4 regions of the Lelliottia sp. genome follow, and region 1 is predicted to be linked to each of the others. Evidence: predicted binding sites of a transcription regulator. Region 1 holds the regulator's gene; each other region holds the start of a gene.
What was found. Region 1 encodes CRP, which controls carbon source genes, mostly activating them, when cyclic AMP is high. Its sites were predicted from a motif close to ATGTGANNNNNNTCACAT; they were not measured.
Positions count from the first base shown of each region.

Region 2: a site for CRP is predicted at 1,213-1,230, ahead of deoC (deoxyribose-phosphate aldolase). Genes of this name have one in related genera too.
Region 3: a site for CRP is predicted at 704-721, ahead of ACKI5T_RS11730 (sugar transporter). Genes of this name have one in related genera too.
Region 4: a site for CRP is predicted at 1,114-1,131, ahead of bhsA (multiple stress resistance protein BhsA). Genes of this name have one in related genera too.

Region 1 covers NZ_JAZQNX010000028.1:71,915-74,121, forward strand. Annotated here, with positions in the region: gene ACKI5T_RS15705 (YccS/YhfK family putative transporter) at 1-761, opposite strand, end outside; gene crp (cAMP-activated global transcriptional regulator CRP) at 819-1,451, opposite strand; gene ACKI5T_RS15715 (OsmC family protein) at 1,761-2,165, shown strand.
Region 2 covers NZ_JAZQNX010000010.1:59,245-61,451, reverse strand. Annotated here, with positions in the region: gene deoA (thymidine phosphorylase) at 1-246, opposite strand, end outside; gene deoC (deoxyribose-phosphate aldolase) at 302-1,081, opposite strand; gene ACKI5T_RS08110 (YjjI family glycine radical enzyme) at 1,344-2,207, shown strand, end outside.
Region 3 covers NZ_JAZQNX010000020.1:67,346-69,552, reverse strand. Annotated here, with positions in the region: gene ACKI5T_RS11735 (PhzF family phenazine biosynthesis protein) at 1-621, opposite strand, end outside; gene ACKI5T_RS11730 (sugar transporter) at 797-1,993, shown strand; gene ACKI5T_RS11725 (MarC family NAAT transporter) at 2,025-2,207, opposite strand, start outside.
Region 4 covers NZ_JAZQNX010000008.1:552,961-555,167, reverse strand. Annotated here, with positions in the region: gene ACKI5T_RS07455 (L,D-transpeptidase family protein) at 1-707, shown strand, start outside; gene bhsA (multiple stress resistance protein BhsA) at 785-1,042, opposite strand; gene comR (TetR family copper-responsive transcriptional repressor ComR) at 1,286-1,921, shown strand.

The sequences.
Region 1 (2,207 bases):
TTTTGCACTTCCTGTGGATGATGCAGGCTGACGGAGATATGTTCCTGGAGATCCAGCCCTACCTGAAACGTGCGCAGCAGCCGTTTGTATTCATGATTTTTATTGGCCGCCAGCATGTGCAGCTGCTGATAGCACTGGCTGATTAAATCGACCACTTTTTGCTGACGCGTCAGCAGCGGCGGCAGCGCCTTTTCCGGGTCGGTGTGCTGCGTCAGCAGGGTGTATTTTGCTTCGCAGTAATCAGCGAGCTGAACGTAGAGCAGGCTTAAGGATTCGCGCAAAGGCTGCTCGCGCCACATCCAAAACCAGAACCAGTTGAATAATCCGTACCACAGCGTGCCGAACGCGTAGATCAGCAACGGTTCCCAGACGGGCATATTCCCGGCGAGGCTGAGGGTGAAAATCGAGGCAATTAGCGAAGCGGGGAGCAATCGGGCATGCAGAGAACTGATTTCCGCCGTCACGCCGAGCGTGAGTGCCAGCACGGTTAAAATCAGCGGCAAGGGGATATCGCGCGCCAGCAAAAGCTGTACTGCCAGGCTACATCCGGCAAAAAGCGATCCGCCAATAATCAGGCGTTTGAAAAAGCGTTTATGCGGCGTATCGAGACCGGCAATGTTACAGCAGGCAGGGACGAGGGAAAAAAGCAGACCGTGTTGCAGATGACCCAGAATCAAACCGACGGCCACGGGGAGACATAACACCAGCGTTTGCCGAAGTGCGTAGTTAACTTCCGGGTGATAGATCAGCCTGCGCCACATAGATGCCAGAGACAAAAACGGCGTGACACCTTGCGGTGGCACGCCGTTCGACCGGAATTAACGCGTTCCGTAAACCACGATAGTTTTACCGTGGGCGGAGATCAGGTTCTGATCTTCCAGCATTTTCAGGATACGGCCAACGGTTTCACGGGAGCAACCGACGATCTGACCAATTTCCTGACGGGTAATTTTAATTTGCATGCCGTCAGGGTGAGTCATAGCGTCAGGCTGTTTCGCCAGGTTCAACAGCGTTTGCGCGATGCGACCGGTCACATCCAGGAAGGCGAGGTTACCCACTTTCTCGGAGGTGATTTGCAGGCGGCGAGCCATCTGCGAAGACAGGCGCAACAGAATATCCGGGTTAACCTGAATTAACTGACGGAATTTTTTGTAGGAGATCTCAGCCACTTCACAGGCCGATTTTGCACGTACCCAGGCGCTACGTTCCTGGCCTTCTTCAAACAGGCCCAGTTCGCCGATGAAATCGCCCTGGTTCAGATAAGAAAGGATCATCTCTTTTCCTTCTTCATCTTTAATAAGCACTGCCACCGAGCCTTTGACGATGTAATACAACGTTTCCGCTTTTTCACCCTGGTGAATCAGCGTGCTCTTCGATGGGTACTTATGAATATGGCAATGAGACAAGAACCATTCGAGAGTCGGGTCTGTTTGCGGTTTGCCAAGCACCATGCGCTGTTATCCTCTGTTATAAGCTGTCACCAGAGTCATAAATCGCATCCTGACTCTGGGGTTGCAATCGAATTCTTCCCCGTACCTGGGAATTAGGCTGTCATAAATGTTTGCAGCCTGTAATGTTTGATGTCCTTTGCATACATGTGTAACGTCAATGTATTACTGTACCATCCAGAGTGTTTTAGCATAGCTTTTGCCGCGTGTCTCCTGGTGTCTCGCTTCAGCATGACGCAGGTCGTCTTCCGTTGCGAGAATTGTAACGCGCGGGTAATCTGTCCGGAAAAATGCAACGTCGGAGTGAATAAAATGCAAGCGCGTGTGAAATGGGTTGAAGGTTTAACGTTCCTCGGCGAATCCGCTTCAGGACACCAGATTTTGATGGATGGCAACTCCGGCGATAAAGCGCCAAGTCCGATGGAAGTGGTGCTGATGGCGGCGGGTGGATGCAGTGCCATCGACGTGGTCTCGATTCTGCAAAAAGGGCGTCATGACGTCACCGATTGCGAAGTGAAGCTGACATCAGAGCGTCGCGAAGAAGCGCCGCGTCTGTTTACGCACATCAATCTGCACTTCATTGTGGCCGGCAAGGCGCTGAAAGATGCCGCAGTTTCCCGTGCGGTGGATCTTTCTGCGGAGAAGTACTGCTCGGTCGCGTTGATGCTGGAAAAAGCGGTGAAAATCACGCATTCGTATGAAGTGATTGAAGCGTAAGCGTTGACGAGATTTAGCCCTCTCCCATGGGGAGAGGGAATA
Region 2 (2,207 bases), on a different contig from region 1:
CACGATCGGGCCGTTAAGATTGAGGCTTTTCCAGTCCAGAACGCTACCTGAATCCCGCATCGCCATGGTCAGCGATACACGTTCCGGCATCGACATATCGTGGAAGAAGATGGTCATCGCCAGGGCGGCAATTTGCCCTTCAGAGATGGTGTTGTCACGAATGCCGTTGATAAAGAAACGGATCTCTTCGTCACTTAATGCATGACCATCACGTTTTTTACGAATAATTTCTTGTGCGAGAAACAAAGTAACCCCCAGGAATCAGGTTAAATGCGGCGAAAAAATCGCCGCAGGAATGATATTAGTAGGCGCTTGCGCTCTTACCGTCGCCGTGACCCAGCGCTTTCAGCAGGCTAGCGAGCAGGCTGGAAGCACCGAAACGGTAGTGACGGGAATCGGCCCAGTCTGCGCCGAACAGATCGTCAGCGATCGCCAGGAACTGCTGCGCGTCTTCGGCTGTACGCACGCCGCCCGCAGGTTTAAAACCAACGGTTTTAGAAACGCCCATATCACGAATCACTTCCATCATGATGCGTGCGCTTTCTGGCGTGGCGTTGACCGGTACTTTACCGGTGGACGTTTTAATGAAATCCGCACCGGCTTTGATAGAAATTTCAGACGCTTTACGAATCAACGCTTCTTCTTTCAGTTCACCGGTTTCGATGATCACTTTCAGCAGAACGTTTGCCGCCGCACAGGCATCTTTACAGGCTTTCACCAGATCAAAGCCGACCTGCTCGTTACCGGCGATCAGCGCACGGTAAGGGAACACCACATCAACTTCATCCGCGCCGTAAGCAATCGCTGCGCGCGTTTCTGCCAGCGCGATCTCGATATCGTCATTGCCATGTGGGAAGTTGGTCACGGTCGCGATGCGCACATCAGGCGTGCCCTGCGCGTTCAGCGTTTTACGTGCAATGGGGATAAAACGTGGATAAATGCAGACAGCGGCGGTGTTGCCCACTGGGGTTTTCGCCTGATGACACAGCGCGATCACTTTTTCATTTGTGTCGTCATCATTCAGGGTAGTCAGGTCCATCAGTTTCAACGCGCGCAGGCTGCTTGCGGTTAAATCAGTCATAACAATCTCCAACGGCATCGCCGTATAATTTTTCACCTTGCGGGTATGTGAGTATTCTAACATTCACCCGCACTCACACTTCGACATTCATCACAGTTAATGAAAACTGCATACAAATTTGCATTACTGTAATGAGATCCACTTCAAATTTCAGTCCTGAAATAGCTGACTAAAGCAGCAATCACCCGCTTCTGATCAATAGCTTCAGCGTAATGACTTCCTACAATCTGCCCATCATCCGCAGAATAATAAGGAAGCGACTATGTCCACCTCCGGTCTCGATGCTATGCAACAACGTTGCCAGCAAATTGTGACAAGCCCGGTACTGACGCCTGAGCAAAAACGCCATTTTCTGGCGCTGGAAGCGGAAAACAATCTGCCCTATCCCGGTCTGCCTCACGCGGCGCGCTCAGCGCTGGATGACGGGTTTATCTGCGATATGTTTGAAGGCCATGCGCCTTTCAAACCGCGCTACGTTCTGCCTGATTACGCCAAATTTCTGGCGAACGGGTCAGAATGGCTGGAGCTCGAAGGCGCAAAAGATCTTGATGATGCGCTTTCGCTCCTGACCATTCTTTATCACCATGTTCCTTCCGTCACATCGATGCCGGTGTTTCTGGGCCACCTCGATGCACTGTTGCAACCTTATGTTAGAATTCTAACACAAGAAGAAATCGAAAGCAGAATAAAACGCTTCTGGCGCTACCTGGACAGAACGCTGCCAGACGCCTTTATGCATGCCAATATCGGTCCAGGAGATTCCCCTGTCACACGCGCCATTTTACGCGCGGATGCAGAACTGAAGCAGGTTGCGCCGAATCTCACCTTTATTTACGACCCGGAAATTACGCCGGACGATCTGCTTTTGGAAGTGGCTAAAAATATTTGTGAGTGCAGTAAACCGCATATTTCTAACGGCCCAATGAATGATAGAATTTTCACAAAAAGCGGTTTTGGCGTCGTCAGTTGCTACAACTCGCTGCCGTTGGCCGGCGGTGGCAGCACCCTGGTACGTCTGAATCTGAAAGCCATCGCCGAGCATAGCGAGTCCGTGGCAGATTTCTTTGACCGAACCCTGCCGCATTACTGTCAGCAGCAGATCGCCATCATCAATGCCCGCTGTGAT
Region 3 (2,207 bases), on a different contig from region 1:
TGACCCGGTGACCGGATCTTCCGGTACCCCTTCTCCCGGGCAGAAAAAGCGGCTGACAAAATCATATTCATCGCCAGGCGCTGTCACGCAGACCATTTTCTCAAGCGGGATCATCGCCGCGATATCGGGCGTCAACGACTCCACCTGCTGCTGGTTTTCTAGCACCACCATGTAATCGCGACCCGCGCGGACCTCTTTTGCGCTGGTAATACCGAGCGCGCTGAACAGCAGTGCGGGCGGATTCACCACCGTCTCGCTTTCCCACGCCGGGAAATTCAGCGTCAGCCAGTCGCCGTTGCGCTTGACGGTCAGATCGCCGACAAAACGCGTTGAAAAGACGATTTCGGTCTGCGGATAATCGAGATATTCAAAAATCACATGCGACGCGGCGAGCGTGGCATGTCCGCACAGGTTAATTTCATACTGTGTGGTAAACCAACGCAGCGCAAAGCCCTCGTCGGTGCGAACAAAAAACGCCGTTTCTGACTGGTTGTGCTGCTGCGCCATCTTTAGCAGCGTCTCATCAGGAAGCCACTCTTCAAGCGGACAGACTGCCGCCGCATTACCGCCAAAGGATTTATCGCTGAATGCATCAACCAGATAAAATTCAATTTCCTGCATTGTCTTACCACCTGTTCTTGTTGTGTTGCCCTCATCTTGTGTGAAAACAACGATCTGCGCTACCATTTCGATAACGTAAATTTTGGGATCTGCGTCACATAATGATTGTCTTTTAACCAGTTTACGCTTTAAGATCGCTTTCTCTTCTTATCTGCAACGAATACGTTTTATTCCTATGACAACTAACACGGTTTCCCGCAAGGTCGCGTGGCTACGTGTGGTCACGCTGGCCATTGCCGCTTTTATTTTTAATACCACTGAATTTGTCCCAGTTGGCCTGCTGTCTGATATTGCCCAAAGTTTCCAGATGGAAACCGCGCAGGTCGGCATTATGCTGACGATTTACGCTTGGGTCGTGGCACTAATGTCATTGCCTTTTATGCTGCTGACCAGCCAGATGGAGCGCCGCAAACTGCTGATCGGTCTATTTGTGCTGTTTATCGCCAGCCATGTGCTCTCTTTCCTGGCGTGGAATTTTAACGTGCTGGTGATAAGCCGCATTGGTATTGCCTTTGCGCACGCGATTTTCTGGTCGATTACTGCCTCGCTCGCCATCCGTCTGGCACCTGCCGGTAAACGCGCACAGGCGCTCAGCCTGCTGGCGACCGGTACGGCGCTGGCGATGGTGTTGGGTCTGCCGATTGGCCGCATCGTCGGGCAATACTTTGGCTGGCGCACCACCTTCTTCGCGATTGGCCTGGGTGCACTGATTACGCTGCTGTGTTTGATCAAGCTGCTGCCAAAGCTGCCGAGCGAACATTCTGGCTCGCTGAAAAGTCTGCCGCTGCTGTTCCGTCGCCCGGCGCTGATGAGCATTTATCTGCTGACCGTCGTGGTCGTGACCGCGCATTACACGGCTTACAGTTACATCGAGCCCTTTGTGCAGGTGGTCGCGGGCTTTAGCGCTAACTTCGCCACGGTATTGCTGCTGATTCTGGGCGGCGCGGGGATTATCGGCAGCGTGCTGTTCGGGAAACTCGGGAATAAACACGCCTCACTGCTGGTCAGTAGCGCCATTGGCCTGCTCCTGGCGTGTCTGTTGCTGTTGATGCCCGCAGCGCAGAGCGAAAGTCATCTGGCCATACTGAGCATCTTCTGGGGCGTGGCGATCATGATTATCGGCCTGGGCATGCAGGTTAAAGTGCTGGCGCTGGCGCCTGATGCCACGGACGTGGCGATGTCGCTCTTTTCAGGAATTTTCAATATCGGCATCGGCGCAGGCGCGCTGGTGGGGAATCAAATCAGCCTTCATCTGTCGATGTCGGCGATTGGTTATCTGGGGGCGATTCCCGCGCTGGCGGCATTGATCTGGTCGATTCTGATCTTCCGCAAATGGCCGGTGGCTCTCGAAGAGCAGCCGCATCACGGATAAAAAAAGGGGTGGCCTCAGCCACCCCTTTTTATTAATGATAGTTTTTAATAATTTCCAGCACGCCGTTGATAATAAACTGCACGCCCATGCAGACCAGCAGGAAGCCCATCAAACGCGAAATCGCTTCGATGCCCCCTTTCCCAACCCAGCGCATGATTGCCCCTGAGCTGCGCAAACTCCCCCACAGAATGATGCCAATCAGCGCGAAAATCAG
Region 4 (2,207 bases), on a different contig from region 1:
GCAGCGTGCTGACTATTCCGCTGCAAACGCTTTTGCCCGACGCGCCGCGTGAAGGGCTGGTGATCAACCTTGCGGAATTGCGTCTCTACTATTACCCGCCGGGGAAAAAAGAGGTGACGGTTTATCCGATCGGCATCGGTCAGTTAGGCGGCGATACCTTAACGCCAACGATGGTGACGACGGTGTCGGATAAACGCGCGAATCCAACCTGGACGCCGACGGCGAATATCCGTGCACGCTATAAAGCACAGGGAATTGATTTACCGGCGGTCGTTCCGGCTGGGCCAGACAACCCGATGGGCCATCATGCCATTCGTCTGGCGGCCTACGGCGGCGTCTATTTGCTGCACGGAACCAATGCTGATTTTGGGATTGGGATGCGCGTGAGCTCAGGCTGTATTCGCCTGCGCGATGGCGATATCGAAACTCTGTTCCGGGTGATTACGCCGGGGACGAAGGTCAATATTTTGAATACGCCGATTAAAGTGTCGGAAGAGCCGGGCGGAAAACGTCTGGTTGAAATCCACCAGCCGCTGTCAAAAAATATCGGTGACGATCCGCAAACGCTGCCGATTGTGTTGAACGCCGCTATGCAAACGTTCAAAGTCAGCGCCGATAGCGCGGTGATGGAAAGAGCGATGGAGATTCGCTCAGGAATGCCGGTGGATGTGACGCCACATCCCGGCATGACTCAGCAATCGCTTTAAAGAGCGGACAAAAAAAGGCCCCACAGTGATGCGGGGCCTTTTTTATTGCAGTGGCAAATATGAGGGTTTCACCAGGCTTATTTATAAATAACAGCGGTACCGTGCAGGGTATTCGGGCCAGTCACTGACGTGATGCGGAAAGATTTCGCACCCATTTCTTCTGCTTTTTGCGCCAGTTGGTCTTCCAGTGAACCCAGGTTGGTCCCTGCGTTAGCAGAAATAGTGCCCACTTTTTGCTGGTCAACTGGAGTCGATTGCACTTCAACGGCCGCGAAGCTAGCGAAAGAGAGTGAGCTTAAGAAAGCAGCAGCGATCAGGGTTTTTACGTTTTTCATAATGAGTAGCCTTTAGCAGATGATTAGGAGGTCGTAAGTTAATTACTTAACGATCGATAGGTAAATGATAGATGTGATCTACATCACACGTCAACAGTATTTTATAATGATCGTTAAATTAATTTAAAATCTCATATTAATCATATTCATATGATTAATTTATTTTTATCAAATCAGTGCTGGTCGCCACTGCCTATTATTTTTATAATGGTCATTCAATAAACCAACCGAGGTACAACGGCTATGACAACCGACATCACGAGTTGTGCTAAAAAAAGCCGTGGCCGACCGAAGGTGTTCGACAGGGATGCGGCGCTTGATAAGGCCATGACACTTTTCTGGCAGCACGGCTATGAAGCCACGTCTTTATCCGATCTGGTCGAAGCCACTGGCGCGAAAGCCCCTACGCTGTACGCAGAATTTACGAATAAAGAAGGTCTGTTCCGTGCGGTGCTGGAGCGCTATATCACCCGTTTTGCGGCCAAACATGAGGCACAGCTTTTCTGCGAAGAAAAGACGGTTGAACAGGCTTTAGAGGATTATTTCGCAACGGTGGCCGCATGCTTCACCAGCAAAGATACGCCAGCGGGTTGTTTTATGATAAACACTTCCGCCACGCTCGCGGCCTCGTCGAAAGAGATCGCCAATACCGTGAAGTCACGCCATGCCATGCAAGAAGAGACGCTGGGTGCGTTTTTACGCCAACGTCAGGCGCGGGGCGAGATCCCCGCGCATTGCGATACGACAGAATTAACTCAGTTCCTGAGCTGTATTCTGCAGGGAATGTCGATCAGCGCACGTGAAGGCGCGGACATTGAAAAGCTGCAAAAAATCACTCACACCACGTTGCGGCTCTGGCCTGAGCTGCTCAAAAGCTGAATATATCGTCAGAAACCAGATTTGGCCTGTTGAACAATAGGTCAAATCTATCTCCAAAAACGCCTCGTTTGCTACGCTTAAAGAGTGATTATTGTGCGGCTAATGATTAGCGGCCATTAAATGGAGAGTCGTTCACGTCATGAAGACGCTAATAACCGTAGCTTTACCCTTTCCCGGCCGATGCGGCGGCACATTATTTTTGTCGATGACAAAGGCGCTTTCTGACTGTACACATGCGGAAGGAAAATAAAGATGATTTTGCTATTACCATTATTCAAAGTGCTAA